Regions from separate parts of the Streptomyces sp. NPDC006687 genome, predicted to be linked through region 2. Evidence: riboswitches for the same ligand, from Rfam matches in the RefSeq annotation. Region 2 holds a riboswitch; each other region holds the start of a gene.

Region 1 (7,244 bases), on a different contig from region 2:
CGAGGGCTACCCGGGCCGCCGCTACTACGGCGGCTGCGAGCACGTCGACGTGGTCGAGCAGATCGCCATCGACCGCATCAAGGCGCTGTTCGGCGCCGAGGCCGCGAACGTCCAGCCGCACTCCGGTGCGCAGGCCAACGCCGCCGCGATGTTCGCGCTGCTGAAGCCGGGCGACACGATCATGGGCCTGAACCTGGCCCACGGCGGTCACCTGACCCACGGCATGAAGATCAACTTCTCCGGCAAGCTCTACAACGTGGTCCCGTACCACGTCGACGAGTCCGGCCAGGTGGACATGGCCGAGGTCGAGCGCCTCGCCAAGGAGTCCAAGCCGCAGCTGATCGTCGCCGGCTGGTCCGCCTACCCGCGCCAGCTGGACTTCGCCGCCTTCCGCCGGATCGCGGACGAGGTCGGCGCGTACCTGATGGTCGACATGGCCCACTTCGCGGGCCTGGTCGCCGCGGGCCTGCACCCCAACCCGGTGCCGCACGCCCACGTCGTCACCACCACCACGCACAAGACCCTCGGCGGTCCGCGCGGCGGTGTCATCCTGTCGACGCAGGAGCTGGCCAAGAAGATCAACTCCGCGGTCTTCCCGGGCCAGCAGGGCGGTCCGCTGGAGCACGTGATCGCGGCCAAGGCCGTCTCCTTCAAGGTCGCGGCCTCGCCCGAGTTCAAGGAGCGCCAGGAGCGCACCCTGGAGGGCGCGAAGATCATCGCCGAGCGCCTGGTCCAGCCGGACGTCACCGAGGTGGGCGTCTCCGTCCTCTCCGGCGGCACCGACGTGCACCTGGTCCTGGTCGACCTGCGCAACTCCGAGCTGGACGGCCAGCAGGCCGAGGACCGGCTCCACGAGATCGGCATCACGGTCAACCGGAACGCCATCCCGAACGACCCGCGCCCGCCGATGGTCACCTCGGGTCTGCGCATCGGTACGCCGGCCCTGGCCACCCGTGGCTTCGGTGCCGAGGACTTCCGCGAGGTCGCCGAGATCATCGCGCAGGCCCTGAAGCCGGCGTTCGACGCGGACGACCTCAAGGCGCGCGTCTCCGCGCTCGCCGCGAAGTTCCCGCTGTACCCGTCGCTCTAGTCACGGCCAGGAGGGGTCCGGCCTTGTTCCGCACAGGGCCGGGCCCCTTCCTGTCTTCTTCCCCGGCCCCCTCCCCCGCCGGGGCCACCGGAACGCGAGCTGACTCACGTCCGGCGGACCCCTTCCCGAGCCGAAACGTTCATCTCCACGCGTTACGCTCGACTGCCGGACAAAATCCGCAGATCACCCCCGCACCACCCCGCTCCACCACACCCCTGCCCCTCTCCACCCCACGAGCCGACAAGGGAGTCCGCCAGTGGCCATCTCCGTCTTCGATCTCTTCTCCATCGGTATCGGCCCCTCCTCCTCCCACACGGTCGGCCCGATGCGCGCGGCGCGCATGTTCGTGTCGCGGCTGAAGAAGGACGGCGTCCTCGCCCAGACCGCGTCCGTGCGGGCGGAGCTCTTCGGCTCCCTCGGCGCCACCGGCCACGGCCACGGCACCCCCAAGGCGGTCCTGCTCGGCCTGGAGGGTCACTCCCCGCGCACGGTCGACGTGGAGAGCGCCGACGACGAGGTCGAGCGCATCCGCAGGACCGGCAAGCTCCGGCTGCTCGGCACGGAGATAGGGAACGGCCACGAGATCGACTTCGACGAGCCGAACCAGCTGATCCTGCACCGCCGCCGCTCGCTGCCCTACCACGCGAACGGGATGACCCTCTTCGCCTACGACGCCTCCGGCACCCCGCTGCTGGAGAAGACCTACTACTCGGTCGGCGGCGGCTTCGTCGTGGACGAGGACGCGGTCGGCGAGGACCGGATCAAGCTCGACGACACCGTGCTGAAGTACCCCTTCCGCTCGGGTGACGAGATGCTCCGCCTCGCGAACGAGACCGGCCTGTCGATCTCCTCCCTGATGATGGAGAACGAGAAGGCGTGGCGCACCGAGGACGAGATCCGCGAGGGCCTGCTGGAGATCTGGCGGGTCATGCAGTCCTGCGTCTCGCGCGGCATGTCCCGCGAGGGCATCCTCCCGGGCGGGCTGCGCGTCAAGCGCCGGGCCGCCTCCACGGCGCGCCAGCTGCGCACCGAGGGCGATCCGATGATGCACCGCAGCGAGTGGACGACGATCTACGCGATGGCGGTCAACGAGGAGAACGCGGCGGGCGGCCGCGTGGTGACCGCGCCGACCAACGGCGCCGCGGGCGTCCTGCCGGCCGTCCTGCACTACTACATGAACTTCGTGCCGGGCGCGGACGAGGACGGTGTGGTCCGCTTCCTGCTGGCCGCGGGCGCGATCGGCATGCTCTTCAAGGAGAACGCCTCCATCTCGGGCGCCGAGGTCGGCTGCCAGGGCGAGGTCGGCTCCGCCTGCTCCATGGCGGCGGGCGCGCTGGCCGAGGTGCTGGGCGGCTCCCCGGAGCAGGTGGAGAACGCGGCCGAGATCGGTATGGAGCACAACCTGGGCCTGACCTGCGACCCGGTCGGCGGCCTGGTGCAGATCCCGTGCATCGAGCGCAACGGCATGGCGGCGGTCAAGGCGGTCACGGCGGCGCGCATGGCGATGCGCGGCGACGGCAGCCACAAGGTCTCCCTCGACAAGGTCATCAAGACCATGAAGGAGACCGGGGCGGACATGAAGGTCAAGTACAAGGAGACCGCCCGCGGCGGTCTCGCGGTCAACGTCATCGAGTGCTGACCCGCACGGGGTGAGGTGAGCCGACGAGGGGCCCGGCGCGGGTGCGCCGGGCCCCTCGCGCGCTGCCGGCCAAGAGGGGTCTCCCGGCCCCCGGGGGTCGGGACCTTCGGCCCCCGGGGGCGGGCGGCGGGTGCACTAGCGTGCTGCGGGGGGCGCTTTCACCCCGCGAGGAGAGGCAGCCGCATGGCCATCACCGAACACCGAGTCCTGCCGCTGCGGCTGGAGGCCGCACCGCTGCCCGTCCCCCTGGAGGGCGTCTTCGTCTACCGCACCGACCGGCCCTACGAGGTCGCCGTGGAGTTCCGGGGCGCCGGGGTGCGGATCGCCCGCTGGGTGTTCTCGCGGGAGCTCCTGATCGACGGGCAGACCTGCGTCACCGGTGAGGGGGACATACAGGTGTGGCCGCGCTGGACGGGCACCGAGCCGCGCGTCCTGCTGGCCCTCAGCAACGGCGCCCACGGCTGCGTGGTCTCGCTGCGGTCCAAGGACCTGCGCGAACTGTGCCGGAGGATGACGGAGCTGGTCCCGCGCGGGCAGGAGCAGCGCCACTACGACCTGGACGCCGAGCTGAGCGCGCTGCTGACCTTCTGAGACCCGCCGGGCCGGGGCGTGCAACCGCAGGGGCCCCTGGCGTGTCCTACCGGATGACAGCCAGTCCCCGTCTCACAGGATCGGGGGGACGCCCTCATGCGTCACCAGCCGCACCGCCGCCGGATCACGGCCCTGGCCACAGGAGCCGTGCTGACCGCCGCCCTCGCGCTCGCCGCCCCGGCCTCGGCCGCCGCGCCGGCCGCCGTCCGCTCCACCACCCCGCTCGTCGTCAACGCCCGCTACGGCGGTCACTGCGCGTACGACCGGTTCGTCGTCGACCTCCAGGGCTCCGTGCCCCCCTACACCGTCACTCCCGTCTCCGAGCTGGTCTACGACGGGTCCGGCAAGCCGGTCCCGCTGCCCGGCCGGTACTTCCTGGAGATCCGCCTGCACCCCGCCGCCGGTCACGACGACACGGGCACCAACGTCTACCAGGGCCCCAAGCTCCAGCAGACCGGTCTCAGCAAGCTCAAGGGCATCGCACTGACCGGTGACTTCGAGGGGTACGTGACCTTCGGGGCCTCCTTCGACACCCCGCCCACCTGGACCGCCTCCGTCCTGCACGCGCCCGAGCGGCTCGTGGTGGACTTCCCGCATCCGGCCACCTGCTGACGCGTCCCGGTCAGCGGTGTTCGGGGTTCGGGAAGTCGAAACGGCAGCCGGCGTCCCACGCCGAGCGCTGGTTGCCGTGGGCGGGGAAGCCCCCGGCGCGCTTGAGGAGCGCCGCGAGGTGCATCAGGTTCCAGGACATGAACGTGGTGTTGCGGTTGGTGAAGTCGTTCTCGGGGCCGCCGGAGCCCGGGTCCAGGTACGAGGGGCCCGGCCCGGCCTCGCCGATCCAGCCGGCGTCGGCCTGCGGCGGTACGGCGTAGCCCAGGTGCTGGAGGCTGTAGAGGATGTTCATGGCGCAGTGCTTGACGCCGTCCTCGTTGCCGGTGATCAGCGCCCCGCCGACCCGGCCGTAGTAGGCGTACTGGCCCTTGTCGTTCAGCAGTGACGAGCAGGCGTAGAGCCGCTCGATGACCCGCTTCATGACCGAGCTGTTGTCGCCGAGCCAGATCGGTCCGCACAGGACGAGGATGTCGGCGTCCATGATCTGGCTGTAGAGGACCGGCCACTGGTCGGTGTCCCAGCCGTGGTCGGTCATGTCGGGCCAGACCCCGGTGGCGATGTCGTGGTCGACGGCACGGATGAGCGAGGTCCGGACGCCGGCCGACTCCATGACGGCGCGGCTCCGGGAGATCAGGCCCTCGGTGTTGCTGGTCTCGGGCGAGCGCTTCAGGGTGCAGTTGACGTAGACGGCGGACAGGTCGGAGTAGTCGTAGTCGGCCACGCCCCCACTCTGCGGGCCGGGTCCGCGCCCCGCCAGCGCTGGCACCCGTCCGGGCGGGCGAAGCGGAATCCATTCGTCCGAGGGGCCGGATCGGTCCGGGTTGATACCGGTCCGTGCGGGCGACTAGGGTCAGCTGGCCTTGGTGTTCGGGAAACCGGTGGGAAACCGGTGCGGCCCTCGCCACTGTGATCGGGAAGTCCAGCTCCACCCCTCGCGGGAGCCACTGGGACCGTACGGGAGACCGGACGGCCCCGGGAAGGCGGAGCCGGGGCGGCAGTACCCGTCAGCCAGGAGACCGGCCGGGGCGCGTACGTCCATCCACGAGGTGCTGGAGAGGTCTCCCAACTCATGCACATAGCCGAGGGGTTCCTGCCCCCGCTGCACGCGGCCGCCTGGGGCGCCGCGTCCGCCCCGTTCGTCGTCCACGGGGTACGCGCCCTGACCCGCGAGGTGAAGTCCCACCCGGAGAGCACGCTGCTCCTCGGGGCGTCCGGAGCCTTCACGTTCGTCCTGTCCGCCCTGAAGATCCCCTCGGTGACGGGCAGTTGCTCGCACCCCACCGGGACCGGGCTCGGCGCCATCCTCTTCCGGCCGCCCATCATGGCGGTGCTCGGCACGATCACCCTGCTGTTCCAGGCCCTGCTGCTGGCGCACGGCGGGCTCACCACCCTGGGCGCCAACGTCTTCTCCATGGCCATCGCCGGGCCCTGGGCCGGGTACGCGGTCTACAGGCTGCTGCGCAGCTCCGGCGCCCCCCTGATGGTCACCGTCTTCTTCGGGGCCTTCTTCGCCGACCTGGTCACCTACTGCGTCACCTCCGTCCAGCTGGCGCTGGCCTTCCCGGACCCGGCGAGCGGGTTCCTGGGCTCCCTGGAGAAGTTCGCGGGGATCTTCGCCCTCACCCAGATCCCCCTCGCCGTCAGCGAGGGGCTGCTGACGGTGCTCGTGATGCGGCTGCTGATGCAGTCGAGCACCTCCGACCTGGTGCGGCTCGGCGTCGCGAAGCTGACCGGGAAGCCCGCCGGGCAGGAGGCGGCCGCGCGATGACCAGGAACGCCAAGATCAACACCCTGCTGCTGCTCCTGGTGGCGGCCCTCGCGGTGCTTCCGCTCGCGCTCGGGCTCGGCGAGGGCAAGAAGGAGCCCTTCGCGGGCGCCGACGCCCAGGCCGAGTCGGCCATCACCGAACTGAAGCCGGACTACGAGCCCTGGTTCTCCCCCCTGTACGAGCCCCCGTCGGGCGAGATCGAGTCCGCGCTGTTCGCCCTCCAGGCGGCCCTGGGCGCGGGCGTGCTCGCGTACTACTTCGGGGTCCGCAAGGGCCGCCGCCAAGGCGCCGCGCAGGCCCGCGCCGAGGCGGAGGCCGCCACCGTCGAGCCCACGCGGGAGCCGTAGCCGGTGCTGCCCATCGACGTGGCGGCGCACTCCAGCCGCTGGCGGGGCCGCCATCCGCTGGAGAAGGCCCTGCTGGGGTTCGGACTGACCGTCACCGCGGTCTCCCTGCCGCCGTGGCCGGGCGGTCCGCTGGTGGCCGCGGCGACCCTGGCCGTGCTGCTGGGGCCCGCCGGGGTGTCCGGGCGGCAGCTGTGGCGGGCCTTCCGGGTGCCGCTGGGGTTCTGCGTCACCGGGGCGCTGCCGCTGCTGGTGTCGGTGGGCGGCCCCGACGGGCTCCTCGCCCCGGCCCCGGACGGGCCCCGGCACGCGATGGACCTGCTGCTGCGCACCTCGGCCGCCTCCCTCGGGGTGCTGCTGTTCGCCTTCACCACGCCCGTCTCGGACGTGCTGCCCCGGCTGGTACGGGCCGGGGTGCCGGCGCCGGTGGTGGACGTGGCCCTGGTCATGTACCGGATCGGCTTCCTGCTGCTGGACTCCCTGTCCCAGGTGCGACGGGCCCAGGCGGCCCGGCTGGGGCAGGCCGGGCGGGCGGCCGCGTGGCGGTCGGTGGCCGGGCTCGCGGCGACCTCGTTCGTCCGGGCCTTCGACCGCGCCGCCCGGCTCCAGGAGGGGCTGGCGGGGCGCGGTTACGACGGCGCGCTGCGAGTGCTGGTGCCTCCGGCGCGGCTGTCCCGGCGGTTCCTGGCGGCCGCCGCCGCCCTGCTGGCCGTCCTGGTCGCGGGGACCCTCGTACTGAAGGAGCTGGGGCTGTGACCCCGTTGGTGGAACTGGCCGGCGCGGGGTACGCGTACGAGGACGGCCCGGCGGTGCTGTTGGGCGTGGACTTCACGATCGCCGAGGGGCGGGCGCTGGTGCTGCTCGGCCGCAACGGCAGCGGCAAGACCACGCTGATGCGGCTGCTGAGCGGTGGCCTGCGGCCCGCCCCGGGCGTGCTGCGGCTGGAGGGCGCCGAGGTGTCCTACGACCGGCGGGGGCTGACCCGGCTGCGCACCACCGTCCAGCTGGTGGTGCAGGACCCCGACGACCAGCTCTTCGCGGCCTCCGTGGAGCAGGACGTCTCCTTCGGCCCGATGAACCTGGGCCTGCCGCTGGAGCAGGTCCGCGAGCGGGTGGACTCCGCGCTGGCCGCGCTGGACATCACCGCGCTGCGCGAGCGCCCGACGCACCTGCTGTCGTACGGGCAGCGCAAGCGGGCGG
Region 2 (7,244 bases):
CCACCTTGTTGTCGGAGCCGTGCCGCACCTGGCCCGGCTTGACCGGCACCCGGTCCAGGTAGGTGGTGTACCCGACCAGCACCTCGGCGTCGGCCAGCACCCGCTTCGTCTCCGGGGTCAGCCACAGCGGCCCGGCCGGCCCGGTGCCGACGACGGCGACCTCGCCGGGCCCGGACGGCACACTGCCCGGGTTGCCGATCCGGCTGGGCACGACGGCGACGGCGAAATACGGGACGCTTGCGGGGTCGGTGTCGGCCAGGACCCCGGTCCGCTCGCCCTCCATCGTGGCGCGCTCGACGTACCGGGCCTCGGCGAGCCGGCCGCTGCTCTCCATCGCCCGCCGGACGGCGGGGAAGGTGCGTCCGAGCTTCATCACGACCGCCGAGTCGGTGGCGGCGAGACGGGCGGTGAGCTCCTCCTCGGGCAGGGTGCCCGGCAGGATGGTCAGCACCTCCTCCCCCTCCACGAGCGGGGTGCCGAGGCGGGCGGCGGCGGCGCTGACCGAGGTGACGCCGGGGATGACCTCGGCCTCGTAGCGGTCCGCGAGCCGCTTGTGCATGTGCATGTACGAGCCGTAGAAGAGCGGGTCTCCCTCGGCGAGCACGGCGACGGTCCGGCCGGCTTCCAGGTGCGCGGCCAGCCGGGCGGCGGACGCCTCGTAGAACTCCTCCATGGCGCCCTGGTAGCCGCCCGGGTGGTCGGTGGTCTCGGTGGTGACCGGGTAGACCAGCGGCTCCTCGACGTGGTCGGCGCGCAGGTGCTTGGCGGCGATCGAGCGGGCGATGGAACGGCCGTGCCGGGCGCTGTGGTACGCGACCACGTCCGCCTGCGCGATCACCTCGACGGCCCGCAGGGTCATCAGCGACGGGTCGCCGGGCCCGAGCCCGACCCCGTACAGCTTGCCCTTCACCTGGGTCTGGTCCCGGTCGCTCATTCTTCCTCGCTCGCGATCGCGTTGACCGCGGCGGCCGCGATGGCGCTGCCGCCGCGCCGGCCCCGCACGATCAGGTGGTCCAGGCCCGAGGGGTGGGCGGCGAGGGCGTCCTTGGACTCGGCGGCGCCGATGAAGCCGACGGGGACGCCGATGACGGCGGCGGGACGCGGGGCGCCCTCCTCGATCATCTCCAGCAGCCGGAACAGCGCGGTCGGGGCGTTGCCGACGGCGACCACGGCGTTCTCCAACAGGCCCCGGTCGCGCCAGACTTCGAGAGCGGCGGCGCTGCGGGTGGTGCCCGTCTTCGCGGCGAGCGCGGGCACGGCCGGGTCGGAGAGGGTGCAGATCACCTCGTTGCCGGCGGGCAGCCGCTTGCGGGTGACGCCGCTGGCGACCATCTGCACGTCGCACAGGATGGGCGCGCCGGCGTGCAGCGCGGCGCGGGCCCGCAGGACGACCTCGGGGGTGTAGCCGAGGTCCTTGGGGAGGTCGGTCATGCCGCAGGCGTGAATCATGCGCACCGCGACCTGGGCGACCGAGGCGGGCAGCCCGGAGAGGTCCGCCTCGGCGCGGATCGTGGCAAAGGACTGGCGGTAGATCGCGGCGCCGTCCTTCTCGTACTCGAACACGGTGTACTCGCTCATTTCTTCACTGCGGCTTCGGTTGTGGTGGTGGGCGTGGTGCTTCGTGCGGCCGTGAGGGCGGCCGCGAGGTCTGCGTGCGGGACGGGGCGGGCGTCGAGTGCGTAGCCGTCGGGGGTGGCGACGAGGTCCACCCAGGCGGTGCCGCGCGGGTGCCCGCAGCGGCGGGCGCAGCCGGACCAGTGGACGGGCAGGCCACCGGCCGTCTGTTCTACGACGGCACGCGCGTCGGCGCGTACGTCCGCGAGGGACTTGGCGCAACCGGGCTTGCCCGTGCAGGCGGTGACGGACTGCCAGGGGCTGGCGGGAGCGAGGACGAGGCCGGCCGCCTCGATGCGGGCGGGGCCTTCGGCGCCGGCGCGCGGCAGGATGACGGTGCGCCAGGGGGTGACGCGCAGCTCGCCGTCGCCGTCGCCGTCGCCGTCGTCGGCGGCCTCGGCGAGGACCCGCCACTGCGCGGAGCTGAGCCGCCCGAGCGGGGGCAGCACGCACAGCCCGTCGCCGTACGCCCCCCAGGGCCGGGGCGGCTCGGCGTACGGCCACTCCACCTCGGGCACCGCCACCGCCTCGATCCCCGCGCCCCGAAGCCGCAGCACGAGCTCCCGCTCGTCCAGGCGGTGCCCGACGGGCAGTTCGGCCACCCGCCAGGCCCGGGTCCCGGCGTCGTCGGCGACGTCGAGGAAGTACTCGGCGGCGGCCAACGCGGTCCGGGCCGCATCACCACCACCCACCTCCACGGCCCCCACACCGGCCCCGAGCCGCACCAACACCCGCCCGGAACCGTCCGCACCCCCCGCCCCGGCACCAGGCCCCGGCCGAGCGCCGGGGCGGAAGCCGAAGCCCGACGCGTGGTCCGAGCCCGGACCGGCCGAGGTCGCCGCGCCGGGCCCGGCCGGGGCAACCACACCGGGACGGGTCGAGGCCCCCGCGCCGAGCCCGGCCGAAGTACCCGCGCCCGGACCGGCCGCAGCACCCGTGGCGGGCCCAGCCGCGGTCCCCGCGCCGGGCCCTGCCGAAGTACCCGCACCCGGACCGGCCGAGGTACCAGAGTCGGAACCGGCCGAAGTGCCCGCGCCGAGACCCGCCGAGGTACCCCCGCCGGGACCCGCCGCCGTCCCCGTAGCGGGACCCGCCGCCGTCCCCGTAGCGGGACCGGCCGAAGTCTCCGCGCCGGGACGGGGCCGGGGCTCGCCGTCGGGGCCCGCGCCCGGGCCGGAGCCGGGGCCCGTGGAGGAGTGGGCCAGCACAGTGACGTCCGGCTCCAGGGCGGCGACGTCGCCACGCCCGTCGTCCAGCGCGAACAGGAACCGTCCGGACAAGTCCGCCGCCCGGCTGCTCGCGCACAGCAGGCGGTCCAGTTCGCGGACCCAGCGCACGACATGGGCCCCGCCCATCGGGCTGGCCACGATGTTGCGCACCCGCTCGTGGCTGGGCGCGGGCAGCAGCCCGACGCCGCCCAGCAGCTCCGCGAGCCCGCCGCCGCAGCCGTCGGCGAGGCCGCGCAGCTGGACGTTGCCGCGCGAGGTGAGTTCGAGGTGCCCGTCCCCGAACCGGTCGGCGGCGAGCCCGAGTGCGGCGGCCTGCGGGACGGTGAGCAGCCCGCCGGGGATGCGGACGCGCGCCAGGTACCCGTCATCGGCTGCGTGCAGCCGCAGCGCGCCGGGGCAGGCGTCGCCGCGGTCACGTATGACGGGTTCGTCCCGCGATGCGGCGGAAGGGGGCTGGGGCGGCATGGCCGCGAGCATACCCACGATTCCCGCGACCCGGACCTGTGTCCGTCACCACCCCGACCAGCACAGGCGCACCGTCCACAGCCCCACACCTCCCCCGTTCCCGCCGCCACCCCACACCAACTCGGCCCGGTGCTCGGCCCATACCTCCGCCGAACTCCAGCCCCGGGCCGGCGCTTGGGGCCCGGACCCCGAGGAAGAGCCCCCGCACCCAGGCTGGACCACACCACCCCACACCCCCCGCCGGATCCAACCCCACCGGCGTTCGAGCCGCGGGCCCCGGGGCAGAGCCCGCAACGCCGCCGCACCACACCCCCACCACGCCTGATCCAGCCCCGCCCCCCGTTCGCGGCGCGGGCCCCGGGGCAGAGCCCGCAACGGCGCGGCACCCCGCCCGCACCACCACCCCTCACACCCCCCACCCACGCCCCGATCCAGCCCCGCCGGCGTTTTGAGGCGCGGGGTCCGGGGCAGAGCCCCGGCAACGGCGCCGCACCGCGCCCCGACCACACGCACCCCCACCTCCCGGCCAGGGAAAAGGCCACCTAAGATGACCTTCCGGCGGACCACTCGGCCCGTCACCGCCGAGGACGGCGACATGGGAGGAAGCCCGGTGCGATTCCGGCGCGGTCCCGCCACTGTGAGCCCCGCGGAACGCTCCGCGCGGTGAGTCAGGAACTCCCGCTGTCCTCACTGCCCGGGGCGCGGAAACCCCGAGGAAGGCATGCCGCCGCATGATCCTGCTGCTGTCGACGTCCGACACCGATCTGCTCAGCGCCCGCGCCGCGAACACCGCCGACGGCCCCGTGCCGTACCGGTTCGCGAACCCCTCCCGGCTGCCCCTCGACGACCTCCCCGGCCTCCTCGACGGCGCCGAGCTGGTCGTCGTCCGCCTCCTCGGCGGCCTGCGCGCCTGGCAGGACGGCCTGGACGTGCTCCTCGCCCCCGGCCAGACCCGCCCGGTGGTGGTCCTGACCGGCGAACAGGCCCCGGACGCCCAGCTGATGGAGGCGTCCACCGTCCCGATCGGCATCGCCGCGGAGGCGCATCGCTACCTCGCCCACGGCGGGCCGGCCAACCTCGGCCAGCTGGCCCGGTTCCTGTCCGACACCGTCCTGCTCACCGGCCACGGCTTCGAGCCCCCGGCCGCCTCCCCCACCTGGGGTCCCCTGGAGCGTCCGGCCACCGAGGCGACCGGCCCGCAGGTCGCGGTGCTCTACTACCGCGCCCACCAGATGAGCGGCAACACGGCCTTCGTCCACGCCCTCTGCGACGCCATCGAGGCCAAGGGCGGCCGTCCGCTCCCCCTCTACGTCTCCTCCCTGCGCGCCCCCGAACCGGAGCTGCTCCAGGCCCTGGAGCCGGCGGACGCCGTCATCACCACCGTCCTCGCCGCCGGCGGCACCCGTCCCGCCACCGCCTCCGCGGGCGGGGACGACGAGTCCTGGGACGCGGGCGCCCTGGCCGGCCTCGGCGTGCCGATCCTCCAGGCCCTGTGCCTGACGGGCTCGCGCGGCAACTGGGAGGAGAACGACGAGGGCCTGTCCCCGCTCGACGCCGCGACCCAGGTCGCCGTGCCGGAGTTCGACGGCCGGCTGATCACCGTCCCGTTCTCCTTCAAGGAGATCGACGAGGACGGCCTGCCCGCCTACGTGGCCGACGCCGAGCGCGCCGCCCGCGTCGCCGGTATCGCGGTGCGCCACGCCCGGCTGCGCCACATCGCCCCCCAGGACAAGCGGATCGCCCTCGTCCTGTCCGCGTACCCCACCAAGCACTCCCGCATCGGCAACGCGGTCGGCCTCGACACCCCGGCCAGCGCGGTGGAACTCCTGCGCACCCTCATCTCCGCCGGCTACGACTTCGGCCCCGCGGCCGACATCCCCGGCCTGGTCTCCGGTGACGGCGACGAGCTGATCCGCGCCCTGATCGAGGCCGGCGGCCACGACCAGGACTGGCTCACCGAGGAGCAGCTGGCGCGTAACCCCGTCCGCATCGCCGCCGCCGACTACAAGCGCTGGTTCGCCGAACTCCCCGCCGAGCTGCGCGAAAGCGTCGAGGAACACTGGGGCGAGGCCCCCGGCAACATGTTCGTCGACCGCTCCGCCAACCCCGAGGGCGACATCGTCCTCGCCGCGCTCCGCCGCGGCAACCTCCTGATCCTCATCCAGCCTCCGCGCGGCTTCGGCGAGAACCCGATCGCGATCTACCACGACCCGGACCTGCCGCCCTCGCACCACTACCTGGCGGCGTACCGCTGGATCCAGGCGGCCGCGGCGGACGGCGGCTTCGGCGCCGACGCGATGATCCACCTGGGCAAGCACGGCAACCTGGAGTGGCTGCCCGGCAAGAACGCCGGTCTGTCCGCCTCCTGTTCGCCCGACGCGGCCCTGGGCGACCTGCCCCTCGTCTACCCGTTCCTGGTCAACGACCCGGGCGAGGGCACCCAGGCCAAGCGCCGGGTGCACGCCACCCTGGTCGACCACCTGGTCCCGCCGATGGCGCGCGCGGAGTCGTACGGCGACATCGCCCGCCTGGAGCAGCACCTGGACGAGTACGCGCAGATCAGCGCGATGGACCCGTCCAAGCTCCCCGCGATCCGCGCCCAGATCTGGACCCTGATCCAGGCGGCGAAGCTCGACCACGACCTCGGGCTGGAGGAACGCCCCGACGACGAGGGCTTCGACGACTTCCTCCTCCACGTCGACGGCTGGCTGTGCGAGGTCAAGGACGCCCAGATCCGCGACGGTCTGCACGTCCTGGGCGGCGCCCCCACCGGTGAGGCCCGCGTCAACCTGGTCCTCTCCATCCTCCGCGCCCGCCAGATCTGGGGCGGCACCACCGCCCTGCCGGGTCTGCGCGAGGCTCTCGGCCTCGACGAGTCCGCAGCGACCCGCACGGCGGCGGACACCATCGAGGAGCAGGCCCGCGCCCTGGTCCAATCGATGGAGGACGCGAACTGGGACCCGTCGGCGGTCGCCACCGTCTCGGCGGGCCACCCCCAGGCGGTCTCCGACATCCTCACCTTCGCCGCGAACGAGGTGGTCCCCCGCCTGGCCGGCACCACGGACGAGATCACGCACGTCGTCCGCGCCCTGGACGGCGGCTTCGTCCCGGCCGGCCCCTCCGGCTCCCCCCTCCGCGGCCTGGTCAACGTCCTGCCGACCGGCCGCAACTTCTACTCGGTGGACCCGAAGGCCGTCCCCTCCCGCCTCGCCTGGGAAACGGGCCAGGCCCTGGCCGACTCCCTGCTGACCCGCTACCGCGCCGACCACGACGACGATTGGCCCGCCTCGGTCGGCCTGTCCCTGTGGGGCACGAGCGCGATGCGCACGGCGGGCGACGACGTCGCCGAAGCCCTCGCCCTCCTGGGCGTCCGCCCGGTCTGGGACGAGGCGTCCCGCCGCGTCACGGGCGTCGAGGCGATCCCGCTGTCCGAACTGAACCGCCCCCGCATCGACGTCACCCTCCGCATCTCGGGCTTCTTCCGCGACGCCTTCCCGCACGTCATCGGCCTCCTGGACGACGCGGTCCGCCTGGCGGCCTCCCTGGACGAGCCGGCCGAATCCAACTTCGTCCGGGCCCACGCCCAGGCCGACCTCGCCGCCCACGGCGACGAACGCAAGGCCACCACCCGCATCTTCGGCTCCCGCCCCGGCACCTACGGCGCGGGCATCCTCCAGCTGATCGACTCCCGCGACTGGCGCACCGACGCCGACCTCGCGGAGGTCTACACGGTCTGGGGCGGCTACGCCTACGGCCGCGGCCTCGAAGGCCGCCCGGCCCGCACGGAGATGGAGACCGCCTACAAGCGCATCACCGTCGCCGCCAAGAACACCGACACCCGCGAACACGACATCGCCGACTCGGACGACTACTTCCAGTACCACGGCGGCATGGTGGCCACGGTCCGCGCCCTGCGCGGCACGGCCCCCGAGGCGT
Region 3 (7,244 bases), on a different contig from region 2:
CCGCCAACCAGATCGGCGTGGACGCCAAGGTCTTCGTCTACGACTGCCCCGACGACGACGGCGTGCGCCACACCGGTGTCGTGGTCAACCCCCGGCTCGTCGAGCTGCCGGCCGGCTCCCGCGTGCTCGACGACTCCAACGAGGGCTGCCTCTCGGTCCCCACCGCGTACGCCTCCCTCGCCCGCCCCGACTACGCCGAGGTCACCGGCCAGGACGCGCAGGGCAACCCGATCAAGGTCCGGGGCACCGGCTACTTCGCGCGCTGCCTCCAGCACGAGACCGACCACCTGTACGGCTACCTGTACATCGACCGGCTCTCCAAGCGCGACCGCAAGGACGCGCTGCGCCAGATGGCGGAGAACACCCCGCGCTACGAGATCGTCCCGAACGACTGACCCGGCCGTCCGTCCGCCCGCGGACGCACGAAGGCCCCGCTCCGGAACGTTCCGGAGCGGGGCCTTCGCCTGTGGGGGGTTCACCGCGTGGGTCGCGCGGTACGGCGTACCCGGATCACACCACGGCGGAGGGCGCCACGACCAGACACCCCCCGCCCCGCATGTCAAGTCAGGGGCGATTACCAGCCGTCGGCCCGCCCGCCGCCCCGGGCCCCCCGGAGGCTGGGCCTAGAAGTCCTCGTCCAGGTCGACGGTGCCCTCGACGGCCACCTGGTACGCCGACGGGCGGCGCTCGAAGAAGTTCGTCAGCTCCTGGACGCCCTGGAGCTCCATGAACGAGAACGGGTTCTGCGAGCCGTACACCGGCGGGAAGCCGAGGCGGACCAGGCGCTGGTCGGCCACGCACTCCAGGTACTCGCGCATCGAGTCGGTGTTCATGCCCGGCAGGCCGTCACCGCACAGGTCCCGGCCGAACTGCAGCTCCGCCTCCACGGCCTCCTTCAGCATGTCGGTGACCTGCTGCTGGAGGGCGGCGTCGAAGAGCTCCGGCTCCTCCTTGCGGACCGTGTTCACGACCTCGAAGGCGAAGTTCATGTGCATGGTCTCGTCGCGGAAGACCCAGTTGGTGCCGGTCGCCAGACCGTGCAGCAGACCGCGCGAGCGGAACCAGTACACGTACGCGAAGGCCCCGTAGAAGAACAGGCCCTCGATGCAGGCGGCGAAGCAGATCAGGTTCAGCAGGAAGCGGCGGCGGTCGGAGGCCGTCTCCAGCCGGTCGATCTTCTCGACCGAGTCCATCCACTTGAAGCAGAACTGCGCCTTCTCGCGGATGGAGGGGATGTTCTCGACGGCGTCGAACGCGGCCGCCCGGTCGTCCGGATCGGGCAGGTAGGTGTCGAGCAGCGTCAGGTAGAACTGGACGTGCACGGCCTCCTCGAACAGCTGGCGCGACAGGTACAGGCGCGCCTCCGGGGAGTTGATGTGCTTGTACAGGGTCAGGACGAGGTTGTTCGCCACGATCGAGTCGCCCGTCGCGAAGAACGCGACCAGACGGCCGATCATGTGCTGCTCGGACGGCGTCAGCTTCGCCAGGTCGGCGACGTCGGAGTGGAGGTCGACCTCCTCCACCGTCCAGGTGTTCTTGATCGCGTCCCGGTAGCGCTCGTAGAAGTCCGGGTAGCGCATCGGGCGGAGCGTGAGCTCGAAGCCCGGGTCGAGGAGGTTCTTCTGTTCGTTCGAGCTCATTACTGGCATGCCTCGCAGGACTCGGGGTTCTCAAGGGAGCAGGCCAGCGCGTCGGCGTCGACGGCCTGCGGAAGCTGGGTGGTACCGGCGGCCGGGACGGCGCTGCCGGAGGCCGCGCGGGCGATCTTCGTCGCCGGGCGCGAGCGCAGGTAGTACGTGGTCTTCAGACCCTGCTTCCAGGCGTACGCGTACATCGAGCTGAGCTTGCCGATGGTGGGCGTCTCCAGGAACAGGTTCAGCGACTGGCTCTGGTCCAGGTACGGCGTACGGGCCGCCGCCATGTCGATCAGGCCGCGCTGCGGGATCTCCCAGGCCGTGCGGTACAGCTCGCGGACCTCCGCCGGGATCCAGCCGAAGCCCTGGACGGAACCGCTGGCCTCGCGCAGCGCCTCGCGGGTCTGGGCGTCCCACACGCCGAGCTTCTTGAGTTCCTCCACCAGGTAGGCGTTGACCTGGAGGAACTCACCGCTGAGGGTCTCGCGCTTGAAGAGGTTGGAGACCTGCGGCTCGATGCACTCGTACACGCCCGCGATCGAGGCGATGGTCGCCGTCGGGGCGATGGCCAGGAGCAGGGAGTTGCGCATGCCGGACGTGGCGATCCGGGCGCGCAGGGCGTCCCAGCGCTCGGGCCAGTGGCGCTCGGTCTCGTAGTGGTCCGGGTGCAGCACGCCCTGGGCGGTACGGGTCTCGGCCCAGGCCGGGAGCGGGCCGCTGCGCTCGGCGAGGTCGCAGGACGCCTCGTACGCGGCGAGCATGATGCGCTCGGCGATCTTCGTCGACAGGGCCTTGGCGGCGGGGGAGTCGAAGGGCAGGCGCAGCTTGAAGAAGACGTCCTGGAGACCCATCGCGCCCAGGCCCACCGGACGCCAGCGGGCGTTGGAGCGGCCCGCCTGCTCGGTCGGGTAGAAGTTGATGTCCACGACGCGGTCGAGGAAGGTCACGGCGGTGCGGACGGTCGCGTCCAGGCGCTCCCAGTCCATCTCCCCGTCGGCGACGAACGCGCCCAGGTTGACGGAGCCGAGGTTGCAGACGGCCGTCTCGCCGTCGTTGGTGACCTCGATGATCTCCGTGCAGAGGTTCGAGGAGTGGACCACCGTGCCGGGCAGCGCGGTCTGGTTCGCGGTCCGGTTGGAGGCGTCCTTGAAGGTCATCCAGCCCTGGCCGGTCTGCGCGAGGGTGCGCATCATGCGGCCGTACAGGTCACGGGCCGGCATGGTCTTCCGGGCGAGCCCGGCGGCCTCCGCCTTGAGGTAGGCGGCGTCGAACTCCTCCCCGTACAGGTCCACCAGCTCGGGGACGTCGGAGGGGGAGAACAGCGACCACTGCGCGTCGGCGTTCACGCGGCGCATGAACTCGTCCGGGATCCAGTGGGCCAGGTTGAGGTTGTGCGTACGGCGCTGGTCCTCGCCGGTGTTGTCGCGGAGCTCCAGGAACTCCTCGATGTCCGCGTGCCAGGTCTCCAGGTAGACGGCGGCGGCGCCCTTGCGGCGGCCGCCCTGGTTCACGGCGGCGACGGAGGCGTCGAGGGTCTTCAGGAACGGGACGATGCCGTTGGAGTGGCCGTTGGTGCCGCGGATCAGCGAACCGCGGGCGCGGATGCGGGAGTACGACAGGCCGATGCCGCCGGCGTGCTTGGAGAGGCGGGCGACCTGGTGGTAGCGGTCGTAGATGGAGTCCAGCTCGTCCAGCGGGGAGTCGAGGAGGTAGCAGGAGGACATCTGCGGGTGGCGCGTACCGGAGTTGAACAGGGTCGGCGAGGACGGCAGGTAGTCCAGCCGGCTCATCAGCGTGTACAGCGAGGCGACTTCCTCCACGGCGCGGACGGAGTCGTCCTCGGCGAGGCCGCAGGCCACGCGCAGCATGAAGTACTGCGGGGTCTCGATCACCTGGCGGGTGTGGGGGTGGCGCAGCAGGTAGCGGCTGTGCAGGGTGCGCAGGCCGAAGAAGCCGAAGCGGTCGTCGGCGCCGTCGGCGAGCGCGTGCTCGACCAGGGCGTTCAGGCGGGCGGCGTGGGCGGCGACGAACTCGGCGGTGCGGTCGGCGATCAGGCCCTCGCGGTGGCCGACGGCGACGGACTCGGAGAAGGAGGTCGCGCCCTGGCCGGCGGCCTCGTCCGCGACGGCCAGCGTCAGCAGACGGGCGGCGAGGCGGGAGTACGCCGGGTCCTCGGAGATCAGCCCGGCCGCGGCCTCGGTGGCGAGCCCGCGCAGCTCGGCCTCGTCGGCGGCGGCGCTGCGGCCGCGCAGGGCGGCGGCGGCGACCCGGCCCGGGTCGGTGTCGGGGAGGTCGGCCGTGAGCTCGGTGAGGGTGCGCAGGAGCGCGGCCCCGGGGCCCTCTGCTTCGGGGTGGTCGGACTCGGCGCGCGGAGCGGCGGGCGCGATGGTCACGGGGGAGCTCTCCCTCACTCGGCCCGGTCATCGGCGGAGCGGGGCGCGAGCGGGCGCATACGGGCGCGCGACAGAGCGCGTTCGGCACCGCATGGCATCCACCGGCCCAACCGCGAGGCCCGGACGAATCGACACCCCGGTTCGGTCGATCCGGGGGTACTGCCGGCAGGTCTTCGGACTCGCGGATACGCCGATCGGCGTACGTCACACCGTTGCGGGACAGTTCCGGATTCCCACCGGATTCCCCTGCGGCGGCAGCAGCCCTGAGCATACATGTGGGGGCGACCCGATGCGGTAGCCCCCACATGTTGTGTCGGGTGCGTGCGGAGCGTGTTGCCGCCGCTCCAGCCGGTACGCGCCCCCGAGTTGGCGCCGGGCCGTAGGGGGGCGTCCGCCGGGCGGTATCGCGCAGGTGCGCCGGGCAAGGCGAAGGGCCCCGCCGTCCCGGTGGGGACGGCGGGGCCCTGGCGCGCGGTCAGCAGCAGCGGAAGCCCTCGCGGGGGTCCGCCTCGCGGGCGTCCGTGCGGGCTCGTTCGAAGGCGCGGCGGGTGAGGACCTCGGCCCCGGGGTCGTGGGCGCGGGCGTGGGCCACGTAGCGGTCGTAGGCGGCCTCGCCGGAGAACTCCCGTATGTAGTACCGCGCCTTCGCCAGCGCCGCCCGGACCCCGCCGCTCATGCGACCGGTTCCTTCACCCGGCCGCCGCCCCCGTCGAGACCGGCCGCCGCCAGCTCGGCCTTCTCCTCGGCCGTCGCGAGCAGCCCCGCCGGGGCGACGATCTTCGACTCGGTCCAGGGGACCTCGCTCAGCCGCACCGACGCCGGGTCGGACACGGCCTTGAAGCAGGTCCGGGCCGCGTCCAGCAGGACGATGATGATCAGCGCCGCGAAGAGGGCCGAGAGGACCCCGTCGACCGTGGCGTTGGTGACCACGGTGTGCATCTCGTCCATGTTCTTGGCCGGCGGCAGCAGCTTCCCGGAGTCGATGCCGGTCTGGTACTTGTCGCGCTGCGCGAAGAAGCCGATCTTCACGTCGTCCGAGAAGACCTTCTGGTAGCTCGCGGTCAGTGTGACGGCCACGTCCCACGCCAGCGGAACGGCCGTGACCCAGGCCCACTTGAGCCGGCCCGACTTGACCAGCAGCGTGGTGCACACCGCCAGGGCGACCGCCGCGAGCAGCTGGTTCGCGATACCGAACAGCGGGAAGAGCTGGTTGATGCCGCCCAGCGGGTCCTTGACGCCGACCCACAGGAAGTAGCCCCAGCCGCCGACGACCACCGCGCTGGCCAGCCACACGCCCGGCTTCCAGCTGACGTCGCGGAAGGACTTGTGCACGTTGCCCAGGGTGTCCTGGAGCATGAACCGGCCGACGCGGGTGCCCGCGTCCACCGTCGTCAAGATGAACAGGGCCTCGAACATGATGGCGAAGTGGTACCAGAACGCCTTCATCCCGGCCCCGCCGACCACCGAGGAGAAGATCTCCGACATCCCGAGTGCGAACGTCGGCGCGCCGCCCGTACGGGACAGCAGGGTGGTCTCCTCCACGTCCTTGGCGGCCTGCGCGAGCGCGTCGGGGGTGATGGCGAAGCCCAGGTGGCCGACCGCGGCCGACGCGGACTGCACGGTGGTGCCGATGACCCCGGCGGGGGAGTTGACGCCGAAGAACAGACCGGGCTCGATGATGCAGGCGGCGATCACGGCCATGACGGCGACGAAGGACTCGGTGAGCATCGCGCCGTAGCCGATGACCCGGATCTGCGTCTCCTTCTGGATCATCTTCGGCGTGGTGCCGGAGGCGACCAGGGAGTGGAAGCCGGACAGCGCCCCGCAGGCGATGGTGATGAAGACGAAGGGGAACATCGACCCGGCGAAGACCGGGCCGTCGCCGCGCGTGGCGAAGTCGGTCACCGACGGCATCTTCAGCGTGGGCATCGCGACGACCACGCCCACCGCCATGAGGGCGATCGTGCCGACCTTCATGAAGGTGGACAGGTAGTCACGCGGGGCCAGCAGCAGCCACACCGGCAGGACGGAGGCGAAGAAGCCGTAGCCGATCATCCACAGGACGAGGCTCTCCTTGTCCAGGGTGAAGAAGTCCGCCCAGGAGGACTCGGCGACCCAGCCGCCCGCGACGATCGCCAGGATCAGCAGGCCGACACCGACGACGGAGACCTCGGTGACCCGCCCCGGCCGCAGCCAGCGCAGGTAGACGCCCATGAAGAGGGCGATCGGGATGGTCATGCCGATGGAGAAGACACCCCAGGGCGAGTGCCCCAGGGCGTTGACGATGACCAGGCCGAGCACCGCCAGCAGGATGATCATGATGGTGAACACGGCGAGCAGCGCGGCGGCTCCGCCGACGGGGCCGATCTCGTCCCGGGCCATCTGGCCGAGCGAACGGCCGTCGCGCCGGGTGGAGAAGAACAGCGTCACCATGTCCTGGACGGCGCCGGCGAAGATGACGCCCGCGACGATCCAGATCGTGCCCGGCAGGTAGCCCATCTGCGCGGCCAGCACCGGACCGACGAGCGGCCCGGCGCCGGCGACGGCGGCGAAGTGGTGGCCGAAGAGCACGCGCCGGTCGGTGGGGTGGAAGTCGACCCCGTTGTCCAGGCGTTCGGCGGGGGTGGCCCGGGTCTTGTCCAGCTTCAGCACGCGGTTCGCGATGAACCGGGCGTAGAAGCGGTAGCCGATGGCGTACGAGCCGAGCGCGGCGGCGAGCAGCCAGGCGGCCGAGACCTCCTCACCGCGCGCCAGCGCCAGCACGCCCCAGCCGACGGCCCCGATGAGGGCCACGAGCACCCATACGGCGATCGACTGCGGGGTGGCTTTCGCCGCCGGTGCCCGCTGTGTCCCTGTGTCTCCCGGTTCCGGCATGATCCTCGTCCCCTCGTTGATCATCTGCTAAGCGCACGGAATCTACGGGGGGTTATCGGTGGACGTAAGCCCCCGTCCGTATAGCGGTACGAGCGTCCACCGGGGTTCGGAGGGGAGTCAACAGCTGATCACACCGCAGGTCGCTGAAGTCGGGCAACGAACTTGTAACGGTCGCCGCGATATACCGATCGCACCCATTCGACCGGTTCGCCCTCGGCGTCCAGGGAGTGCCGCGAGAGCATCAGCATCGGCAGGCCCACGTCGGTGCCGAGCAGTCCGGCCTCGCGCGGGGTGGCCAGGGAGGTCTCGATGGTCTCCTCGGCCTCCGCGAGCCGGACGTCGT

What was found. Region 2 has a riboswitch for cobalamin ahead of cobN (cobaltochelatase subunit CobN). Riboswitches for the same ligand answer to the same signal wherever they lie in the genome.
Region 1: it holds a riboswitch for cobalamin, as region 2 does, so the genes downstream of both, ABZ716_RS01170 (energy-coupling factor ABC transporter permease) here and cobN (cobaltochelatase subunit CobN) in region 2, are expected to answer to the same signal.
Region 3: it holds a riboswitch for cobalamin, as region 2 does, so the genes downstream of both, ABZ716_RS02105 (ribonucleoside-diphosphate reductase subunit alpha) here and cobN (cobaltochelatase subunit CobN) in region 2, are expected to answer to the same signal.

The regions. Positions count from the first base shown of each region.
Region 1 covers NZ_JBEYJJ010000001.1:251,629-258,872, forward strand. Annotated here, with positions in the region: gene glyA (serine hydroxymethyltransferase) at 1-1,090, shown strand, start outside; gene ABZ716_RS01150 (L-serine ammonia-lyase) at 1,347-2,729, shown strand; gene ABZ716_RS01155 (SsgA family sporulation/cell division regulator) at 2,913-3,320, shown strand; gene ABZ716_RS01160 (hypothetical protein) at 3,417-3,932, shown strand; gene ABZ716_RS01165 (flavodoxin family protein) at 3,943-4,653, opposite strand; cobalamin riboswitch at 4,777-4,972, shown strand; gene ABZ716_RS01170 (energy-coupling factor ABC transporter permease) at 5,002-5,700, shown strand; gene ABZ716_RS01175 (energy-coupling factor ABC transporter substrate-binding protein) at 5,697-6,047, shown strand; gene cbiQ (cobalt ECF transporter T component CbiQ) at 6,051-6,800, shown strand; gene ABZ716_RS01185 (ATP-binding cassette domain-containing protein) at 6,797-7,244, shown strand, end outside.
Region 2 covers NZ_JBEYJJ010000010.1:180,010-187,253, forward strand. Annotated here, with positions in the region: gene ABZ716_RS15700 (precorrin-2 C(20)-methyltransferase) at 1-934, opposite strand, end outside; gene ABZ716_RS15705 (precorrin-8X methylmutase) at 931-1,578, opposite strand; gene ABZ716_RS15710 (nitrite reductase) at 1,575-3,308, opposite strand; cobalamin riboswitch at 3,850-4,007, shown strand; gene cobN (cobaltochelatase subunit CobN) at 4,040-7,244, shown strand, end outside.
Region 3 covers NZ_JBEYJJ010000001.1:465,321-472,564, reverse strand. Annotated here, with positions in the region: gene def (peptide deformylase) at 1-395, shown strand, start outside; gene ABZ716_RS02110 (ribonucleotide-diphosphate reductase subunit beta) at 624-1,640, opposite strand; gene ABZ716_RS02105 (ribonucleoside-diphosphate reductase subunit alpha) at 1,640-4,027, opposite strand; cobalamin riboswitch at 4,174-4,308, opposite strand; gene ABZ716_RS02100 (YbdD/YjiX family protein) at 4,503-4,703, opposite strand; gene ABZ716_RS02095 (carbon starvation CstA family protein) at 4,700-6,901, opposite strand; gene ABZ716_RS02090 (GntR family transcriptional regulator) at 7,030-7,244, opposite strand, start outside.